DNA from 3 places in the Shewanella sp. BF02_Schw genome. Region 3 is predicted to be linked to each of the others. Evidence: predicted binding sites of a transcription regulator. Region 3 holds the regulator's gene; each other region holds the start of a gene.
The links. Region 3 encodes FliA, which starts transcription of late flagellar genes. Its sites were predicted from a motif close to CTAAAGNTNNNNNNNNNNNNGCCGATA; they were not measured.

Region 1: a site for FliA is predicted at 4,464-4,490, ahead of HNW13_RS07785 (VC2046/SO_2500 family protein). Genes of this name have one in related genera too.
Region 2: a site for FliA is predicted at 3,039-3,065, ahead of HNW13_RS11165 (cytoplasmic protein). Genes of this name have one in related genera too.

What each region holds. Positions count from the first base shown of each region.
Region 1 covers NZ_JABKAW020000001.1:1,763,380-1,770,713, forward strand. Annotated here, with positions in the region: gene HNW13_RS07765 (nuclear transport factor 2 family protein) at 1-254, shown strand, start outside; gene HNW13_RS07770 (YchJ family metal-binding protein) at 244-735, shown strand; gene HNW13_RS07775 (EAL domain-containing protein) at 934-3,174, opposite strand; gene HNW13_RS07780 (DUF406 family protein) at 3,513-3,800, opposite strand; gene HNW13_RS07785 (VC2046/SO_2500 family protein) at 3,932-4,429, opposite strand; tRNA gene HNW13_RS07790 (tRNA-Tyr) at 4,555-4,639, shown strand; tRNA gene HNW13_RS07795 (tRNA-Tyr) at 4,729-4,813, shown strand; tRNA gene HNW13_RS07800 (tRNA-Tyr) at 4,844-4,928, shown strand; gene HNW13_RS07805 (PLP-dependent cysteine synthase family protein) at 5,264-6,325, shown strand; gene queE (7-carboxy-7-deazaguanine synthase QueE) at 6,416-7,084, opposite strand; gene queC (7-cyano-7-deazaguanine synthase QueC) at 7,295-7,334, shown strand, end outside.
Region 2 covers NZ_JABKAW020000002.1:626,513-633,846, reverse strand. Annotated here, with positions in the region: gene HNW13_RS11180 (TMEM165/GDT1 family protein) at 63-617, shown strand; gene mdtD (multidrug transporter subunit MdtD) at 629-2,035, shown strand; gene HNW13_RS11170 (STAS/SEC14 domain-containing protein) at 2,328-2,708, shown strand; gene HNW13_RS11165 (cytoplasmic protein) at 2,809-3,003, opposite strand; gene HNW13_RS11160 (MarR family transcriptional regulator) at 3,167-3,658, shown strand; gene rlmC (23S rRNA (uracil(747)-C(5))-methyltransferase RlmC) at 3,648-4,781, shown strand; gene chrA (chromate efflux transporter) at 4,960-6,111, shown strand; gene HNW13_RS11145 (IS630 family transposase) at 6,245-7,276, shown strand.
Region 3 covers NZ_JABKAW020000001.1:622,647-629,980, reverse strand. Annotated here, with positions in the region: gene HNW13_RS02975 (chemotaxis protein CheA) at 1-682, opposite strand, end outside; gene HNW13_RS02970 (protein phosphatase CheZ) at 698-1,435, opposite strand; gene cheY (chemotaxis response regulator CheY) at 1,449-1,832, opposite strand; gene HNW13_RS02960 (RNA polymerase sigma factor FliA) at 1,877-2,596, opposite strand; gene HNW13_RS02955 (MinD/ParA family protein) at 2,589-3,470, opposite strand; gene flhF (flagellar biosynthesis protein FlhF) at 3,475-4,860, opposite strand; gene flhA (flagellar biosynthesis protein FlhA) at 4,890-6,989, opposite strand; gene flhB (flagellar biosynthesis protein FlhB) at 7,106-7,334, opposite strand, start outside.

The sequences.
Region 1 (7,334 bases), 1.1 Mb from region 3:
ATAGCGCAACTGACATCGGTTATTATTTAGTCCGTTTTCATCCAGGAAAAGAATCTGGCGAACCGGTCAGTGAGTTTGCCGGTAAATTTGTGACTGTGTTTACCAAAGACAGTAAACAACAGTTGAAAATTAGTGTCGACTCTAACACTCACGCCGCGCCACATTTTTACTATGACGCTAAACCAGTACCGAATCTTTATTACGGCCGACAATTTATCGCTGCCACGTCAAAAGAATTACCTAATGAACAATAGTGATTTATCCGCGATAAAGCAGGCATCTTGTCCGTGTGGCAGTAGTTTGCCCTACTACCAGTGCTGTGAAGCCTATCATGCCGGTCTTGTTGTAGCAGAGATACCAGAGCGTTTAATGCGCTCTCGCTATAGTGCTTTTGTATTACGTCAGTTTAGCTACTTGATTGCCACGCATCATCCAGACTATTTACACGGTTTGACTGAACAACAGCTTGCCCTAGGTAAAACTCAGTGGTTAGGTTTACAGGTATTATCATCGAATCAACAGGCTGACTGTGGTGAAGTGACATTTAAAGCGTGGTTTATTGAAAATAAGCATATTGATGCGGTTTATGAATGTTCGTCATTTATCAAAAAAGATGGCTTATGGTTTTACACCGATGGACAGCAAATGCAAACTCGTTTACCCGGCAGAAATGATGCTTGTATCTGTTACAGCGGAAAAAAGTTTAAACAATGTTGTGCTAAGCGCATGAGTTAACATCAATAGATAATGCTTAGCCCTTATTATTGATAATAAATACTGGTGCAGAGTGACGATGTAGATACTGAGCAATCGTAAAAACCATTATTTAAATGGGCACTAATTAACAATAGAGACGAAATAGCAATCGATGCGAGTTGCACAATCTTAATCGTCATCAGTAAAGTCCGATTCGCATAACAAGGAATACGCTGACTAAACCAATGAATTGCTCATTAATACTAACTTCTGCGGTTTAGACTCATGGGCATTAATAAACAAAGCAAAATCATTAACACGGATTGCAGGGCTATACAAAAATCCTTGTGCATGATGACAAGCACTTAATGTTAAAAACTCCTCTTGCTCTTTAGTTTCAACCCCTTCAGCAGTTAACGAAATATTCAATGCTTTTGCCATCGCGATAATCGCACTGACAATCTCACGACTTTCGTGGCTAGAAGATATATCCATGATAAACGAGCGATCAATTTTTAATTTAGATATCGGAAATTGCTTTAAGTACTTCATTGAACTGTAACCCGTCCCAAAGTCATCAATCGCTAAACCGACGCCTAACTCTGCCAACTCATGGCATAGATTGATAGCATAGCGAATGTCACCCATGAGTTCAGTTTCAGTGATTTCAAGAATTAACGTTTTAGGCTTGATACGATAACGGGTGATTAAGCGCCAAACTTGTTCGTACAAGTTTCCACTAAAAAATTGCCTCGCAGCAACATTCACATGCATCGTAATATTGACGTTTTTATGCTGCCATAAATTCAGTTGCTTACAGGCCGTTTCTAATACCCATTCGCCAATTTGGTTAATCAACCCGGTTTGTTCTGCGATTTCGATAAACGCACCTGGATATAACACGCCTTTTTTAGGGTGATTCCAACGGATTAATGCTTCAGCGCCAATATACTGATTATGTTGTAAATCCATTAAGGGTTGATAATACAACTCAAATTCTCGGCCACGAATAGCACTATGTAAATCACGCTCTATTTCAGCGTTGGTGGTAAACGTTTCAAGTAGTGCTTCATTAAAAAACTGGTAATGTGCACCATTTTTCTTTTTTGCATGTTGCAAGGTAATATCGGCACAAGATAACGGGGCAAACATCCCAACAACAGACTTAATATCAACCACTGCAAGCGCCGGTTTGGGCTCAACTTTCTCACGCGAGATAACCGATGGCGCAGCTAGGTTCATATATAGCCGGCTGATCATTTGTTCAATATCGGTTCCAGAGTGCACGGGTGGCAATAACACAGCAAATTCATCGCTACCTATTCTGGCAACATCAATAGCATTAACAGATACAGCAAAGTGTTTTAAGCGCCGTGCGATTTCGATTAAAAGGCTATCGCCTTGAACATGACCATGGGTATCGTTAAAGCGCTTGAAGCCTAATAAATCAATCAGAATCAGTATCCCAGCAGTGGCACGATCTAATTGAGGAGTAAAATGACTACGATTGTGCAAGCCTGTTAAAGAACAATGCCATGCTAAACGCTCTAATTCCGCTTTGTGTAAATATTCTGCCGAATTATCATAACTAGACACTAACGCATAATGCTTACCCTGCTCCGTTACAAACGGGGTAATATGGTAATTTAACCAATATTCACTGCCATCAATCCGCGCGAGCTTAAGGTTACCTTTAACAATCTCACTATTACGTAATTTACTGATTACATGGTCAAGTAATTGTGGGGTATTTCTAAAAATATCGAGACTCGATGCACTATGGTGCTCAACAGTTTCCCGTGGCAACCCTGTCATTTTCTCATGGGCACTATTAACATACTCGATGATTAGACTATCGGTATTCACCAGCATCACGACATGTTCGGATTGCTCGGTTGCATTGCGCAATAAGTAAATTTGTTCATTGCTATCATAGGTATAACGAGTCGCTAGCGTCAAAGCTAATTGGTCAGCACATTGAATAGCAAACTGAATATCAGATTTTATCCAATTGACCTTTTCACAGCTTTCAACCGATAACACACCTTCAATATGTCCATTAATTCGGATGGCAATATCGATACTGGTGACAATATTATGATGTTGGTAGTAATCTGAAAATGTTTCAACGAGATTTATGTGCGAGTTATCAGAGGATAAAATATAACGGTGAGATCGTAATTCATTAAAATATTGAGGATCTATTGTGATGTGTCTCAGGTGAGATAAATGACTCAATGTTTCATCAATCTTACTGGCTACTAGAGTATGCTGACAAGTAAAATTGTCTTCATCATCAGCAGTAAAATCATCATTCGCAGATTGACTTACGAGAGTCCACACGGATACAAATGACGCAGCGAAATACTCACGCAGCAGTTGACACACTAACTCTGCAGTTTTTGTGAAATCACCTTGTTGTTTAGCACTGGAATTTACAATTAATTCCAATAAGTGCTGTTGCTCTTTTCGATTCATTTACATCCCGAAAAATGGCTTCATAACCCTAAATTTTTACATTATTAATCAGTACACTTGTTATTATTAGTTCTTAAAATCAGAATTTGAGTGATAATGTTACAATAATACATAGGGAGTGAAGTTCGCGTTAAAGCTATGAATAACGTTACATTATCATGCGCTACTATACTTTTTGTTAAGTAAAGCAGATTACACGCGATACTCAAAAACAGCAATCCTTTACTAATATATTGTTACGCTTTATTTGGATTGTTGACACGCTAAACCCACTCCCACAAAATGTGTTTAACATCAATTATATGACAGTGTATATTTCTAATACAAACGACTGAAATCTACAGTTGATTTTCAAGTTGAAAAATCATTTTCTCTACGCTGAACGCAAAATCAAGCTTTAAAGAAATAGTGCTATCTTCATCAATAATGTCCGCTTTAGTTTCAGGAAAACGCTCTTGAGCCACTTGCAGCATAGATTGAGCTTGCAATAAGGCATCGTCTCCTACAAAGCTAAGCAGTAATAACGTATCTTCTGCTTCCACAACAGCGCCAATATCTACATAACTGCCGCATTCAGTACAACTGTCACTGACATTTCCTTGCTGCTGTTTAATTTGCTTAATCATTATGTCACCCCATCTGTTTGAACCACGTCAAATGGCAAATATAACTGAGTTTTGGCAAGCTTTTATTTGCCATGCTCACAATTATCAAAATTAAATCATAGTCTCAGGATTTTAGCCTGAAATCTCAGCAGTTAAGCCAGTTGTAAAGATAACGTATTAGATATTTTACGTTGCGTGCTGAGTTGTTCTAAAAAATGCATATCTTCTAATGGGGTGTGTTGTTGGTAAGCATTAATCGCTTTATGCTTAGTTAAGTAATCACAGTTACTTAATACTTCAACCATCGCATCAGATTGAGCGCCTCTTATCACTAGCGCTTCAGGTGTCAATGCTTGTTGTAGTTGAAACTGCCGTGCGCCTTGCTGCTGAAATAACATCGCGTTATCAATAGTGTCTGGGTGAATAGAAATATCATCTACTAATAACTGGGGTTGAGGTACAGAAAATTGTTGTCGCAGTTTTTGTGTGCTTTCTACATCATTATCTAACTGAAATTGAGCCATATCGCGAGCATCAACTGACAACATAGCCAATAGCAAACCAAATTCACCACGACGATTGTTTTCAATCGCAACGTTTAATCGGCTCCCTATTTGTAACTCATTGACTAATGTTGACTCAATTTGCATATAAAAACATCACTACCACTGCTCGATGCTATTTTATCGACCAAACAGTCATAAACTTTAGTAAAATATTCAATTATCCACTTTACATATAAAAGGTTTCTGACTACTATGGCGACCGCAATTGAGGAGGGGTTCCCGAGTGGCCAAAGGGATCAGACTGTAAATCTGACGGCTCAGCCTTCGAAGGTTCGAATCCTTCTCCCTCCACCATTTGCGTTGCTTCAAAGTTCAAATCTAAAAGTGTTAAAGATGTAAAGAGTTAGAATGTAAAAAGAGAGTAAGAAAAAAAGAAAATATGTGGAGGGGTTCCCGAGTGGCCAAAGGGATCAGACTGTAAATCTGACGGCTCAGCCTTCGAAGGTTCGAATCCTTCTCCCTCCACCATCTTTCTTTTATTCCTATTTATCTTGCTGTGGAGGGGTACCCGAGTGGCCAAAGGGATCAGACTGTAAATCTGACGGCTCAGCCTTCGAAGGTTCGAATCCTTCTCCCTCCACCATTTTACATTTTGCGATTGTTATTTTGCGATTGTTAATTGTATTTTAATCCAGATAACAATAAAAACACCATCAGTTCAAGTGCTAGAATCATTCCTCCTGTCATTTTTTGTCTCGTTAATACTTTCTGTTTTACCCTATCTCAGTGTTACAATTTATTGATATTCCTTACCTATTTATTTTCTGTATTACCTCGTGCTGTCATCTGTTGATTCTCCGGTACTGTCTTTCGTCTGCTATTTTTAATTAAATATGTTTGCTTATGTCGATAAACACTACTCTTAACTTTATATTTTAGTTATTATTTATTCCTTTTTGGAATAACGAGTATCATTGCATGTCATCTACTTGGGTCAATCAGGCCATCGCAAAAATAGAAGCCGATTTTCAACGGTCTGCAGACACCCATCTAATAAAATTAGATCTTCCACAACTTGTTGGAATAGACATTTATTTAAAAGATGAAAGTACTCATCCAACAGGTAGCTTGAAACATCGCTTAGCTCGATCACTGTTTCTATATGCGTTATGTAATGGCTGGATAAAAAAAGACACGCCCATTATTGAATCTTCATCTGGCAGTACCGCTGTTTCTGAAGCCTATTTTGCAAGATTACTCGGATTACCGTTTTTCGCTGTCATGCCAAAAACGACCGCAAAAAAGAAGATTCAACAAATAGAGTTTTACGGTGCACGATGTCACTTTGTCGATAATGGCAGTCAAATGTATGCTGAATCAGAAAAATTAGCCGCTGAGTTGCAAGGCCATTATATGGACCAATTCACTTATGCTGAACGCGCCACCGATTGGCGGGGTAATAACAATATTGCTGATTCAATCTTTAACCAAATGGAAAAAGAGCCTCATCCTATTCCAAGTTGGATTGTCATGAGCCCAGGTACCGGTGGCACTAGCGCAACTATTGGTCGCTATATTCGTTATCAACAACAACAGACGCAACTGTGCGTAGTCGATCCGGAAAACTCGGTATTCTACGATTACTTTCACAGTGGTGATGCGAGCATTATTAGCGATAAGAGCAGTAAAATAGAAGGAATTGGCCGGCCACGTGTTGAACCGTCATTTATTGCTGGTGTTGTTGACTGCATGATTAAGATCCCTGATGCCGCCTCTATCGCAACGATTCAGTGGTTAGAACAACTCATAGGGCGTAAAACGGGTGCATCTACTGGCACCAACTTATATGGGGCGTTGTTGCTGGCAACACAAATGCGTAATGAAGGTCAAACAGGCTCTATTGTGACCTTAATTTGTGATGCGGGTGAGCGCTATCTCGATACCTATTACAACCCGCAATGGATAGAAGACAATATAGGCTGTTTCGAACACTACCGAGAAAAACTCATCGCGTTTAATCAATCTGGTTTACTTGGTTAACCTGTTGAAATTAAAAAGCCGTTGAATATAGATTCAACGGCTTTTTCGTTTCACCACTGGATATAATCTTAATTTTCACTAAGAAACACTTTAGTCTATATTCAAATACTTATGGGTTTGAATCGATAAACGCCAGTTACGGCTAATACACACCTTCATGGCAAGTTCTGTTGCGCGCGCCTTTTGGCTAATAGGTTGTAAGCAAATGGTTTTATCAGTGACATCAATATTCAGCAATAATTCATCTAACTCTTCAATATGGTGTTCAGTGGCGATCGGATGCTTAATTTCATTAGCACGATTTAATGCTTGTTCGAGTACCTTATAGCCACCTTTCATATTGATTTTAGGTGATACAGTCACCCAAACATCTGTATGACATTTCACCTCAAAAGTACCACTGGTTTCTATTTGTACCTGATAACCAGCCTCAATAAAAATCGTGGTTAATTCTGTTAAATCGTACAAACACGGCTCACCACCGGTTAGCACAATGTGCTTAGCAGTAAAGCCTTTATCTTGGAATGCTTGCACTAATGTGTGACCAGTATGATCAGCCCATCTGCCGATAGTGCCATCAACTTGAATCACTTGCTCGGCAGTCACTTTATTTTCGGGTAACACATCCCACGTTTGCTTAGTATCACACCATGCACAACCTACAGGACAACCCTGCAAGCGAACGAACAGTGCAGGAACACCAGTATATGTGCCCTCACCTTGTATTGTTTCAAATACTTCGTTAACGGGATATTTCATTGTTTACCTTACTTCTGCTGACAAGTATTGGCTACCTGGCTTATAACGGGGCGGCATTTATAGAGTATTTTAGCGTTAGCTGCAAGTATTTACACCTACAGCTTTGCAGTTGGGCCTGGCTTAGGTAACATATCAATTCTATTTACCTGAACCACTAGGCGTTGATCACACCGATCTTGCGAGTCAGTTCAGTACGTTAAGAGTATATCCATGTCAGATGCAAAGCAAAATACCCCAACTAAAGCCCTTG
Region 2 (7,334 bases), on a different contig from region 3:
ACTGCATCAAGGGGTATGCGGTGGCTCGTGCTTAGTTGTCATTTACCCCTAGGAATATCACATTGGAAGCTTTATTCGCCTCAACTCTTACTGTTGCCATCGCTGAAATAGGCGACAAAACTCAATTATTAGCCTTACTGCTCGCGGTGAGATTTAGCAATAAAACCGCTATAATCTCAGGCATTTTGTTCGCCACATTATTAAATCATTTTCTTGCTGCATGGTTAGGTCAATGGGCCATAGCGTGGATTGATCCACAATGGGCGACCTATCTGGTGGCCGGGTCATTTTTTGCTATTGCACTATGGGTGCTGATACCCGATAAAATGGATGATGATGATAATCGCTTCTATAAACTCGGTGCTTTTACTGCGACGTTTATTTTGTTTTTTATTGCTGAAATAGGGGATAAAACTCAAATTGCGACAGTAGTCTTAGCGGCAAAATACCAAGCACTGACATGGGTTGTCATCGGCACGACATTGGGAATGTTAATTGCTAATGTCCCCGTTGTGCTGGCTGGGCATTTTAGTGCTAACAAATTGCCCATGAAACTGATTCATCGCGGTTGTGCTGTGTTGTTTGCGCTACTTGGGGTCGCTACACTGCTGTGGTAAAAGGAGGTTCAATGTCCGATAACCAAGTTCTTGATGCAGATACTGCCCGCGGGTTGCCCTGGGTTGTTGCCATTGCTTTTTTCATGCAGTCACTCGATGGAACGATCCTTAATACTGCATTACCCGCTATGGCCAGTGATTTAAATGAAGACCCGCTGCGTATGCAAGGCGTGATTATCGCTTACATGCTCACCGTGGCATTGCTGATCCCTGCTTCTGGCTGGATCGCTGATCGCTTTGGCACCAAAAAAATCTTCTTTGGTGCGATCTTATTGTTCAGCTTTGGATCATTGCTTTGTGCATTGTCCAATTCATTAGACATGCTGATTGGTGCTCGGGTGGTACAAGGGTTAGGTGGTGCTTTAATGTTGCCAGTCGGCCGACTTGTAGTGCTGCGGGCATATCCACGTTCGGAATTGGTACGGATTATGGGCTTTATCACCATCCCCGGTTTACTGGGGCCACTGCTTGGTCCAACGATGGGCGGTTGGATGGTGCAATACTTGACATGGCATTGGATCTTTTTAATCAATCTGCCTGTCGGTGTAGTTGGTTGTTATGCGGTGTGGAAGTTCATTCCAGATCTGCGTGGTAAGGAAAAATCACGTTTCGATAGCTTCGGATTTTTGTTGTTTGGGGCTGCGATGTTATTGATCACCATCGCTATGGAAGGACTCGGCGAACTGCACTTGCCGCACTTACGGGTGATGTTGCTGTTATTTGGTGGTATGGCGTGTTTGATAGCATATTGGCTGCGGGCTGGTCGTATTAGTAATCCACTGTTTTCGCCATCGCTATTCAACACCAAAACATTTGCTATTGGTCTTTTTGGTAATCTGTTTGCTCGTTTGGGCAGTGGTGCATTGCCATTCTTGGTGCCGTTGTTGCTGCAAGTTGCACTGGGTTATTCACCATCTCAGGCTGGAATGAGTATGCTGCCGCTGGCCGCTGCAGCAATAATGGCCAAATCAGTGGCTCGACCGATTATCGAACGCTTAGGTTATCGAGTAGTGCTTACCGCGAATACTTTGGCGCTTGGCGTTATGCTGGCGACCATGGGCTTGGTTAGCGAACAAACTCCTTACTGGTTGCTATTAGCTCTGTTGGCGATTCTTGGCGCGATTAACTCGTTACAATTTACGGCCATGAATGCCGTGACCTTAATAGATCTTGATGATGTTAATGCCAGTAGCGGTAACAGTCTATTGTCGGTAGTAGGTCAATTATCATTAAGTTTAGGGGTTGCGTGTGCAGGTGCTTTGCTCGGTGGCTTCAGTACCGATGTCGGCAGCGGTACAGCGGGAACGGTACTTGGCGCTTTCCAACTGACTTTCGTTACCGTTGGTCTTATGACAATGTTAGCCGCAGTGATATTTTCGCAATTATCTAAAGACGATGGCCGTCGGATAACCCATTAATAACAGTGCATAATTTCGCCGATTTCGGATAAAAAAAGTATTTTGCGATTATTTATAACGCGGTATTTTTTACCAAAATGATGCTCTGAATATGACACAGATAAACCTCAATTTTAATTTCCCATTAGTTTTTTGTGCAATCCTGCACACACTTCATTGTATGATTGGTTAAAATATAAGCATGAATAAGCTTTATGGATAGCCGTGTGCATGTAAATGTGTAAGCGGATGGTAAACGGATGGTAAACGGATGGTAAACGGATAGTAAGCTGATAGTTAAAGGAGTCACGATATGGATATGAAGAAACATGGTTTATCGATAGGCATAAACCGAATTAAAAATGTGTTTTTTGTGACATTAAAAGCCATTGGCACATTAACCCACGAAGACTATCTCGTCATTACCCCTATGCTAGAGGGGGCATTAAGCCAAGTTGATCAACCTAAAGTGAGTTTGTTTCTCGATGCTACCGAGCTCGACGGCTGGGATTTGCGCGCCGCGTGGGATGATTTAAAGCTGGGGTTAAAGCACAAATCTGAGTTTGAAAGAGTGGCCATTTGGGGCAATAGAGATTGGCAAGAATGGGCGGCCAAAGTCGGTAGTTGGTTTATTGCGGGCGAGATAAAATATTTCGACGATGAAGATGATGCGTTGAAATGGCTTCGATACTAATACGATGTTCAAGGTATGTTTATCTCGAATGATGCCTAGATCTTTACCGTTGTGATGGCATGATTAACCCTAGGAACAGATTCTCTAGGGCTATAAGCATTTACGCCGTGGTATTAACATTGTGACCACTGTTGCCAACGGGCTGCGGCGCAGGTGGTTGTGCTGCTTCAATGAGCTGCAATGCCATTTGACCTTCAATCTTTTGCTGTTCTTTAGCCATTACGGCCACTTTTAAGCTGCTGCCAGAATCAATCGTTGTTGGCATTGAAGACGGTGAATTAACACTAATTGACATGGTTAACCTTAATATAAAGTCGGATGGTAATAGTATATCGGCTGAAAATCGAAGTGCTTGACACATTTTTGCTAAAAAGCATTCGTTGAGCTTTTTTTGATTATAGGTTGCGCACAACCAATGTTATAATTAACTCATATTATTGGTTAGTGGAGTGAAGCCTATGTCTAGTAAAGCGCTTACTGAGTCTCAATTACCTTTAGCGCAAAACCCGCTAGCACTTGAAAATCAAGTGTGTTTTTCATTGTATAGTGCGACTAATGCGATGATCCGCGCATATCGACCATTATTAGATGAGTTATCGCTGACTTATCCTCAGTATTTAGTGATGATGGTACTTTGGAAAGAGCCGGGGATTAGTGTTAAAACCTTAGGTGAAAAATTACATCTAGATTCTGGAACGTTAACGCCCTTGCTAAAGCGTTTAGAAGGTAAGGGCTTAGTGAGCCGTGGTCGCAGTGAGTTAGATGAACGCGTGCGAGTATTACATGTTACTGAGCAAGGCCAACAATTACATCAGCAAGCGTTGAGTATTCCTGAACAGATGCGTTGTAAAGTGGGTGGCACTATTGAAGACTTACAACAATTAAAGCAACTGTGTGATCAAGCATTTACCATGTTAAATTCCGGAGAGGCGAGCAGCTGTGAAATGTGATTATTTTGAGCGTGGCGATTGTCTGTCATGCCGCAATATTCAACTACCTATGGTTGAGCAAGTGAGTGTAAAGCAACAACAATTAACCGATTTGTTTCGCGGCATCTCAGTTAAACAATGGTTAGCGCCAATATTAAGCGCAGAATCAGGTTTTCGTAATAAAGCCAAAATGGTCGTTTTAGGTGCAGCTCACAAACCTATTTTAGGTTTGGTTAATCCTAAAGGGGAGCCGGTCAGTTTATGTGACTGCTCGTTATACCCTAAAGATATGCAATTATTGCTACACCGTTTAGAGCGATTTGTGCAGCAAGCAGGCATACCACCTTATCGGGTCGATAAGAGCAAAGGCGAGCTAAAATTTATTTTACTGACTCGCAGCCAAAGTAGTGGCCAGTTTATGCTGCGTTTTGTATTACGTAGTGACCAAGCCATCGTGAGAATTGAACGAGAATTACCCCAATTATTACAAGAGTTTCCCGAAATCACCTTAGTCTCGGCCAATATTCAGCCAATTCACATGGCTATTCTAGAAGGCGAAAGGGAAATATTTTTAACGGAAACAACACGATTAGAAGAACAACTTAATAATGTACCGTTGTTCATACGGCCAAAAAGCTTTTTTCAAACTAATCCGGAGGTTGCCGCCCAGTTGTATCAAATAGCGAGGGAGTGGGTTACTGAATTCAAACCGAACTATATTTGGGACTTATTTTGTGGTGTCGGTGGATTTGGACTGCATTGCGCTAACAGCAATACCCGTTTAACTGGAATTGAGATCGAATCTGAAGCAATAGAATGTGCCATCTTGTCAGCAACCAAACTAGGGCTTACACAAGTGGATTTTAGTGCACTCGATTCAACTCATTTTGCCAAAGGACAATCTGCTCAAGATAAACCGGATCTTATTATTGTCAATCCACCTCGGCGTGGATTAGGTAAATCATTATGCGATTTATTGAGTGAGTTTGCGCCTAAAGCAATCGTTTACTCTAGTTGTAATCCACACACCTTAATGAGCGATTTAGAGTGCATTACGGGTTATCAAATCACCAAAGTTCAAATGTTTGATATGTTTCCTCATACCGATCATTTTGAAGTGCTGGTTATGCTAGAACAGCTGTAATAGTCTTTGCTATCAATTAAGGTGTTTTATAATCGAAATTAAGTACTCGTTTGGTGTCGCTAAATTATAGATTATATCGAACAAAGGTAGCTGTTAGGTTGTGGTATATGTTGTCATCATAAAAATGTCATCTCAATGTCATAACATTGTTTATTAACATAAAAAAGGTACTAGGACTATGTGGCAAATTTTCAGTCGCTTTTTAGCGTTAGGGTTAATCAGTTTCGGTGGCCCTGCGGCTCACATAGGCTATTTTAGAAAAGCATTTGTTGACGACTTACAATGGCTAGACGGTAAACAATATTCAAGTTTTATCGCCCTGAGTCAGTTTATGCCTGGGCCAGGCTCAAGCCAGATAGGGTTTGCAATTGGGTATCACCGAGGTGGTTTATTGGGCGGATTAGCCGCCTTTTTAGGTTTTACCTTGCCGTCTTTTTTACTGATGTTTTTATTTGCTGTGACCAGTGCTCAATGGTTGGAAATAACGGCCGTAGAGGGGGCTATTCATGGCTTAAAGCTACTGGCAGTAGTGGTCGTAGCGGATGCGACTTTGTCAATGTTCAATCAATTCTGTCAACGAAAAACTGCTAAAATACTCATGGCTGCCACCGCCGTTGCTATCATATTAATGCCTTCATTATTAATGCAAATTGGCGTACTAGTTGTGGCCGCTATTGTTGGAGTCATGTTGATGACTCGGGGTGAGCGTATTACGCCAGACACACCTGCTATCGAGCTTAATTATGCTTGGTTAGCGTTATTTATTATAGGCATCGCAGCATCTTTATATTTGATCAATCAACCTGACAGTCTTGGACAGATTTTTGCGCAATTCTTCCAAGTGGGCAGTTTAGTATTTGGCGGTGGGCATGTGGTATTACCCTTGCTTGAAACCAGTGTCGGTGAATACATTACCCCTGATCGATTTTTAACTGGCTATGCACTTGCGCAAGCCATTCCTGGCCCTATGTTTACCTTAGCAACCTTTTTAGGGGCAGATTTATGGTTAGAATCTCCTATTTTGGGCGCGTTAGTGGCGACGTTAGCTATTTTCCTTCCAGGTTTTTTATTGATGCTGGTGGGCTTAAAAAGTTGGCATTCTATTAGCCAGCATCCTGCCATAGCCGGTTCGTTAGCGGGGGTAAATGCAGCCGTTGTTGGTTTATTGCTTTCGGCGCTATATCAACCCGTGTTCACTAGTGCGGTGATCATGCCGCTAGACATGGCATTAGTGATCATTGGTTTTAGTGTATTAAAAGTCTTTAAGCCTGGTCTTGTATGGTTGGTAATAGGATTTGCAGCAATGGGCAGTGGATTGACAATGTTGTAAAACGGTTATTATATTGGATGATTTTGCGATAGGTCTCACTTTATTGAGTTGCAATAGTTTGTTAGCTTAACCATCTATACCCGTGATCATTGAAAATGCTTGATTTTGTCCCAAATGGGATCATCATAGCCCCATGAAACAAATTACACTCTCGCCAGAACAAAAAGTAGCATTGGAAACTCGACATAAAAGCTCGAGTGATAGGCGTGAGTGTGATCGCATTAAAGCCATTTTACTACGCGATGAAAATTGGCCAACGCCAATGATTGCCCAAGCGTTACGTATTCACGAAACGACCGTAGTTCGATACATTGATGCCTATGCTCACGACCAAAAACTCACGTGTAATAGTGGCGGCTCCTTAAGTTATCTGAGTCAAGAGCAAACTGAACTATTGATTGCACACCTGTGTGAGGTGACCTACTTGCATAGCCATCAAATAGTCGCTTATATCTCAGAACAATTTCAGATTAAGTACACAGTGTCAGGCCTCAATAAATGGCTGCATAAACATCAGTTCAGCTATAAAAACCCTAAAGGGGTTCCTCACAAATTTGATGAAGACAAACAAACGGCTTTCATTGAATATTATGAGCAACTAAAATCCTCGTTAACCCCTGATGAACCGTTATTATTTATGGATGCGGTTCATCCGACCCAAGCCACAAAAATCACCGCAGGCTGGATAAAAAAAGGCGTTGATAAACCGATAGAAACGACGGGAAGCCGAACCCGTATTAACGTGGTTGGTGCAATCCGACTTGGTCACTTAACAGAAGCGGTCATTGAGCAATATAGCAAAACGGTTAACGGTGCATCCATCATCGATTTTTTAAACCAAATTAGAGCGCGTTACTCAACAAGTGGTGTTATCCATTTGGTGCTTGATGGCGCTGGATACCATCGAAATGCCTTAGTAGTTAAAGAGGCTAAAAATCTGAATATAACATTGCATTACCTGCCGCCTTATAGTCCAAATTTAAACCCAATAGAACGATTGTGGAAGGTAATGAATAAGCATGCGAGGAATGGGCAATACTTCGCAACGACAAAAGAATTCCGACGAAAAATCACTGACTTTTTTAGCATCACCCTCCCCGATATTGCCGATACACTCGGTGATACAATTAATGATAACTTTCAGAAATTAAAACCTGCAGTTTGAATTCACTTGAGTATATAATAAATAGACTATTATATTGATAGACTATTACCTTAAAAGA
Region 3 (7,334 bases):
ATAATGCTTCAAACTCATCATCAGTGATTTCATCGCTACTACTTGCGGCAGGCTTTGAATCAATATTGGCTTTTTTTACTTCAGAAGGTTTAGTTGCAACAGGACTTTTACCCGGACCATGTAAGGCATCAAGCAACGCCTCAAATTCTGACTCATCAATGTCATCAATACTACCAGTGTCAGATACTTCCGCTGAGGGAATGCTAATATCTTCGACATATTCAGGATCACTGAATTCAACAATATTTTCAATTGGTTCTGGCTCATCTGCCGACATTTCTGAAGGTAATGGCGCTCCTGAACTTAATAATTTGAGTTTAGCAAGTAATGCAGAATCAGCAGGGTCTTGTGATTCTCCCTGTTGAGTTTGAGCAAACATGGAATTAATCGCGTCGACCGCTTGCAAAATAATATCCATTAATTCTGCATTTACGCCACGTTTACCGGTGCGTAATAAATCGAACGTGTTTTCAGCTTCATGACACACGTCAACCATCGGTTTTAGACTTAAAAAACCAGCCCCACCTTTAACAGTATGGAATCCACGGAAAATAGCATTGAGTAAATCACTGTCATCAGGATTATTTTCAAGAGCAACTAGCTGCTCCTGTAGAAGCTCTAAAATCTCGCCAGCTTCAATTAAAAAGTCCTGGAGTATCTCTTCATCAACATCAAAAGACATTAAATTGACTCCTAATTAGAAACCCAGACTTGATAGCAGATCGTCTACTTCATCTTGACCTGTCACCACATCTTCACGCAGTTCAGCATGCATGATGGGACCTTCTGCTTCTATTTTATTTTCGTTTATAGTTGGCAATGATTCGGTAGTATGATCTCCGAATACCGTTAGCATTGAGACCAGATTACTTTCTACTTCACGAACTAAATCAATCACTCGACGGATCATTTGCCCCGTCAAATCTTGGAAGTCTTGCGCCATCAAAATTTCATTTAATAACTCGCGAAGACGATTAGAATCATTTTCACTATGTAACATAAACTGCTGAACATCATGACAAAGTGACTTAAACTCACCCATTTCTATGTCACGACGCATCAATTTATCCCACATTGGCGTCACTGATTGTATATTGCTAATGATGGTATCGGCCAAAGGTAGACATTCTTCAACTGCATCCATGGTTTTATTTGCAGCTTGTTCTGTCATGTCGATAACATAGTTCAATCTTTCTTTAGCATCTGGTATTTCGGTATTGGCTAATTCAGATAAACGGTTATCAACTTGAAAATCTTTTAGTGCACTATGGAGTTGTCGAGTTAGTTTACCGACTTCTTCAAAAAGCTCACGCTGCAATGGCGTTGCAAGCTCTCTGATCATTTCATCGGCTTTATCTTGTTGACCCAAGCTAAGCAATTCAACAAGTTCTTGGGCCTGTTCGAGAGTGATTAACCCCGATATTGATGCCTGCATGACTTATCCTTGCTTATGCGAGTCGTTCAAAGATTTTGTCTAACTTTTCTTTTAACGTAGCTGCGGTAAAAGGTTTTACGACATAACCATTTACACCGGCTTGCGCTGCAGCAATAATCTGTTCACGCTTAGCTTCTGCAGTTACCATTAGCACAGGTAAATGCTTTAACGAATCATCTGCACGGATTGCTCTAAGTAAATCAATACCTTGCATTCCAGGCATATTCCAGTCTGTTACCACAAAATCAAAATCGCCTTTTTGCAACATAGGTAGGGCTGTTGAGCCATCATCTGCTTCTTGGGTATTATTAAATCCCAAATCTCGCAACAAGTTCTTAATGATACGCCTCATTGTTGAAAAATCGTCAACAATAAGAATCTTCATATTCTTGTCCAAGGTTTCCTCCGGTGAGCTGACACTCGTTTGCTCTAGATAAGTTATTATTCTTGTGTCCAATGCTTGAGTTTCGCTTTTAATCTGAGCATTGCCTGACTTAATATCTGGCTTACTCGCGATTCGCTAACTTCAAGGATGGCACCGATTTCTTTTAAATTTAATGCTTCGTCGTAATACAACGACAACACTAATGCATCTCTTTCTGGCAATGTCTTAATTGCTTCAACCAATGCAGATTGGAATTGAATTTCAGCAAGCGAGTCAAAGGTTTCATCTGGCGTTTCGTTGTCTGTGATTAACACATCTTGCGACACACCAAGGTCTTCTATGCCTATGATTTTACCAACAGAAACATCATTTAAGATATGATGGTATTCATCGAGAGACATATCAAGTTTTTCAGCAATTTCTGTATCATTGGCATCTCTTCCAAGCAGTTGCCCCAATTCATCAATTGCATGTGCTACTAGACGATTATTACGATGAACTGAGCGCGGAACCCAGTCACCACGTCGAATTTCATCTATCATTGCACCACGAATTCTGATGCCTGCAAAGGTTTCAAACTTAGCCCCTTTACTGTTATCAAATTTAGATGAGGCCTCAAGTAACCCCATCATCCCAGCTTGTAATAAATCATCAAGTTGCACCGATGCTGGTAATCTTGCCAGCATATGATGAGCAATTCTTTTTACCAACGGTGCATACTGTTCAACAATAGACGTTTTGTTATCGAACTGAGTATACGCGGCGGCTTTATTCACTCGTTCTTCCTTCTTGTATCGGCTTACGTTGTACAAGACGTTCAACAAAAAACTCTAAATGACCACCTGGCTGTTGTGGAACTGGCCAAGTCATAATTTTATTGGCTAATCCATGATAAGCAATAGCTGAAGGCGACTTAGGATACGCTTCAACAACTAACTTTTGCTTACGAACAGCTTTACGTAAATTTTCATCGAATGGTATTGTTGCCACTAATTCTAAAGCAACATCTAAAAATCTATCCGTCACTTTACTGAGTTTAGCAAATAATTCCATACCTTCTCGTAAACTACGTACCATATTTGCCACAATTTTGAAGTGGAACACACCATGTTCACGACTTAAAATTTTAATCAGCGCATAAGCATCAGTAATTGATGTTGGTTCGTCGCAAACGACTATCAATACATCCTGTGATGCACGAGAAAAACTCAGCACCATGTCTGATATACCAGCAGCAGTATCCACAATTAAAATATCGAACTGAGTTCGCATTTCACTAAATGCACGGATAAGTCCAGCATGTTGTGCTGGCGACAACTCAACCATCGCTTGAGAACCCGATGTGGCAGGAACAATACCAATACCTTTAGGTCCACGGACAATGATGTCATCTAATTCGGCATCTCCGGACAAAACATGAGATAAATTTTTCTCAGCACGTATCCCAAGCATGACATCGACGTTGGCTAAACCTAAATCGGCATCAAGCACTAATACGCGTTTGCCTTTTTCAGCTAGTGCTACCGCAGTATTAATTGACACACTGGTTTTACCCACTCCGCCTTTACCACCGGATACGGCAATTACTTTAACTTTATCGTTATTTGGTTGATTCATCATACGTAAACCACTTGCTTGATCCCGAGTCATATCTTTACTCAAATGCATAGGCTGTGTCATTAGACCACACTGTGTCTTGTGACGATTGTTGTTCTGTTTCATTTAACGCCGCGAGAGCCTTTTTAGCCAACTCTAACGTATCTGCTACTTTCATGTCCTCAGGAACACGTTGACCGTCAGTAACATAGCTTAATGGTAACTCATTTTGAATCAATACGCTCAATGCACCTGCAATTGATATCGATTCATCTAACTTTGTTAAAATCGCACCCGCTAATGGAATTCGTTTAAAATGTTCTACAGCATCTTGTAACACACGACGTTGACCAGTTGCAGATAAGACTAAGTAGCTCCGAATTGGGATCCTACTATTTGCTGTTAAATTATCCAGTTGCTGATATAAGCGCATATCTCGCTGTCCCATACCTGCGGTATCAATTAATACTAACTTACGATTTCTAAATTGATATAAAATTTGTTCTAATTCGGTTAAATCATGTGCTTGCTTAACCGGACAGCCCATTATTTTGCCATAAGTCGCTAATTGCTCATAGGCACCAATACGATAATGGTCGGTGGTAATCAATGCTACCTGCTCTGGGCCATGATGGGCGGCAAAGCGAGCGGCTATTTTAGCTAAAGAAGTTGTCTTACCTACACCGGTTGGACCAACAAACGCCACAACACCACCACGTTTAACTATATCGTCGCCTTGATTGTCGAGTAAATTGGCTAAACTTTGTGGTAATGCTCTCACTAAATCGGCTGGGGTGTAGTGTTGACTTAGCCCCGCTAGTTTAGCAGCAACGGCTGGAGAAAACTCTGCTGCAATCAATTTACTTTCTAGCATTGCGCCAACAGGATCGGTACGCTTTTTTTGATCTTTCATCAACGATGAAACTTGATGGGTCAATAAGTTACGCAATGAAGCCATTTCTTCGCGCAGAGCATCCATATCAGCAGATTGATTTTTATTGGTTTTTTTAGCTTGCTCTGGTGCCGCTTGCGATTGAAAAGTTGATGCTGGTTTAGCAGACTTTGCCCCTTGTAATTGGCGGGCCCATTCTGGTAAATCCGGTTCATCTTGGCTGACAGACATTTGTTGTGTCATGCGATTATGTTGTTTTTGAAGTAAGGCTTGTAAAGAGTCGGCCTCAGGAGGTGGGTTCACCTTTGATTGAGCTTTCATCACAGGCTTAGCGCCTAATGACACCCTATCGTCACTAACATCCATAAAACCGGTAGTCGGCGCTTGTGATGCGATGGCGGCTTTAGGTTCATCATAATCTACAGCAGCGACAATTTCGATTCCGCCAGTGACTTTTTTATTTGACATAATGACAGCGTCAGAACCTAAGGTTTCTTTTACTTGAGCCAATGCAGCGCGCATATCTTTGGCAAAAAATCGTTTAATTTTCACTTATGCACCTCTATAAACTGACGTTATCACTATTGGCCTACTGCAGAAACAATTCTAATTTGTTTCTCGTCCGGGATTTCCTGATATGAAATCACTCGTAAATTTGGAATAGTGTATTTAACAAATCTTGACAGCGTTGACCTAAGCATACCCGATGTCAATAAAATGGCTGGCTGCCCTACCATTTCTTGCTTCTGTGCAGCATCTAACAATGACTGCTGCATACGCTCTGCAAGACCAGGTTCAATATTAGGTCCTTCACCGCCAGTCGCCTGCATAGACTTATGCAACATCTGTTCCAACTCTGGCGCCAATGTTATGACAGGAATTTCGAGTTCTGGTCCAGAGATTTCTTGTACGATCATACGTTTTAACGCTATACGCACTGCTGCCGTTAATACTTCAGTGTCATTGCTCTTAGTACCGTACTCTAATAGTGTCTGCACTATGGTGCGTAAATCTCGTACCGATACCCCTTCGTTAAGTAAGTTCTGCATCACTTTAACAACTGATCCCAGAGGCATGACATCTGGTACAAAACCATCCACTAATTTAGGAGAGTTCTTAGCAAGCATATCCATTAACTGCTGGACTTCTTCGTAACCTAATAACTTAGCAGCATTATTACTCAGTAACTGGCTTATGTGAGTCGCTACAACCGTTGCAGTATCAACGACGGTATAACCTAAAGTTTGTGCATGTTCACGTTGCTCTGGCGCTATCCAAACTGCCTCTAAACCAAAAGCTGGGTCGCGAGTTTCAATACCGTCTAGTTTACCGTAAACTTGGCCAGGATTAATGGCTAATTCACAATCATGCCTAACTTCAGCCTCACCCACTACGACACCCATTAACGAAATTCGATACGCATTGGGTGATAAGTCTAGATTGTCACGAATATGCACCGCTGGCACTAAAAAACCTAATTCTTGTGACAGTTTTTTACGTACGCCTTTGATCCTGCCTAATAATTCACCACCTTGAGACTTATCAACCAGAGGAATTAAGCGATATCCGACTTCAAGACCAATAGTATCAACATGGCGCACATCGTCCCAGCTTAAATCTTTAGGTTCTTTATCCTTGCTCTCAACTGGTCCTTTAGTTGCTAACGTTAGTGCAGCTTGCTTTTTGTCAACGTTACGCTTGTAAATAAAGTACGCAGCACCAGCGGTAATAAATGCAAATGTCAAAAACGCAACATGAGGCATACCAGGCACAATACCCATAATAAAGAGTAACCCAGCAGCAATGGCTAATGATTTATGACTGTCAAACATCTGACTGAACATCATTTGGCCCATATCGCCAGACTCGTTTTGACGCGTCACCATCAAGGCCGCGGCAATAGACAGTAATAAACCGGGAATTTGCGCAACTAAACCATCACCGATGGTCAGTAAGGTATAAATTTCAACCGCGCTAGAAAAGTCTAATCCATGCTGGATCATACCAATCACAAATCCACCAATCATATTGATGACTAGGATCATGATCCCTGCAATGGCATCACCTTTAACAAACTTTGAAGCACCGTCCATCGCACCGTAGAAATCGGCTTCACGAGTTACTTCAGCACGGCGGATCCGCGCTTGGTCTTGGGTTAATGTGCCAGCATTTAAATCAGCATCAATGGCCATTTGCTTACCCGGCATTGCATCTAAGGTAAAACGAGCACTCACCTCAGCAATACGCCCCGCACCTTTAGTTACCACTGCAAAGTTAATGATAATAAGGATAATAAACACCACTAAACCAACGGCATAATTGCCGCCAATAACCACAGAACCAAAAGCCTCAATGACTTTACCCGCAGCGGCACCACCATTATGACCTTCAAGCAATACAATACGGGTAGAGGCGACGTTTAGAGCGAGTCTTAGTAACGTTGCAATTAATAATACGGTAGGGAAAGCAGCAAAATCGAGTGGTCTGTCAGCATAAATAGCAACTAAGAGTACAACTAAAGCCAACGCAATATTGAATGAAAACAGAATATCTAGCAAAAAAGCAGGAATAGGTAAAACCACCATTCCTAACGCAGCAAGTACTAATAAAGGCGTTCCGATCCCTTTAAAAGTAGATACTTTCATTTGTTTCATTTGGCCAAAAGCTGCTTTTGCATCCATATTAAGATGAACCCTTTATGTCAGATCACGGCGTCAATGGACTGTTATTTGACGCGAATAAACATACAAAGCAAAAATTAAGCCATAAATATTACCTATCTAAAATAGATTAATTATTAGTGCTTTAAATCATCTGGTATGGGTTGTTTAAGCGGGATAGGTTTTGGCCTACGACCTTTACCTTTTTGATATTGCCTAAGCTGGAATACATAAGCCAAGACCTGCGCAACAGCAGTAAATAAGCCTTCTGGCACTTGTTGATCCACTTTAGTCGTGTGGTAAATAGCACGAGCCAACGGCGGGGCCGATACAATAGCAACGTTATGCTCTCGAGCTATTTCACGT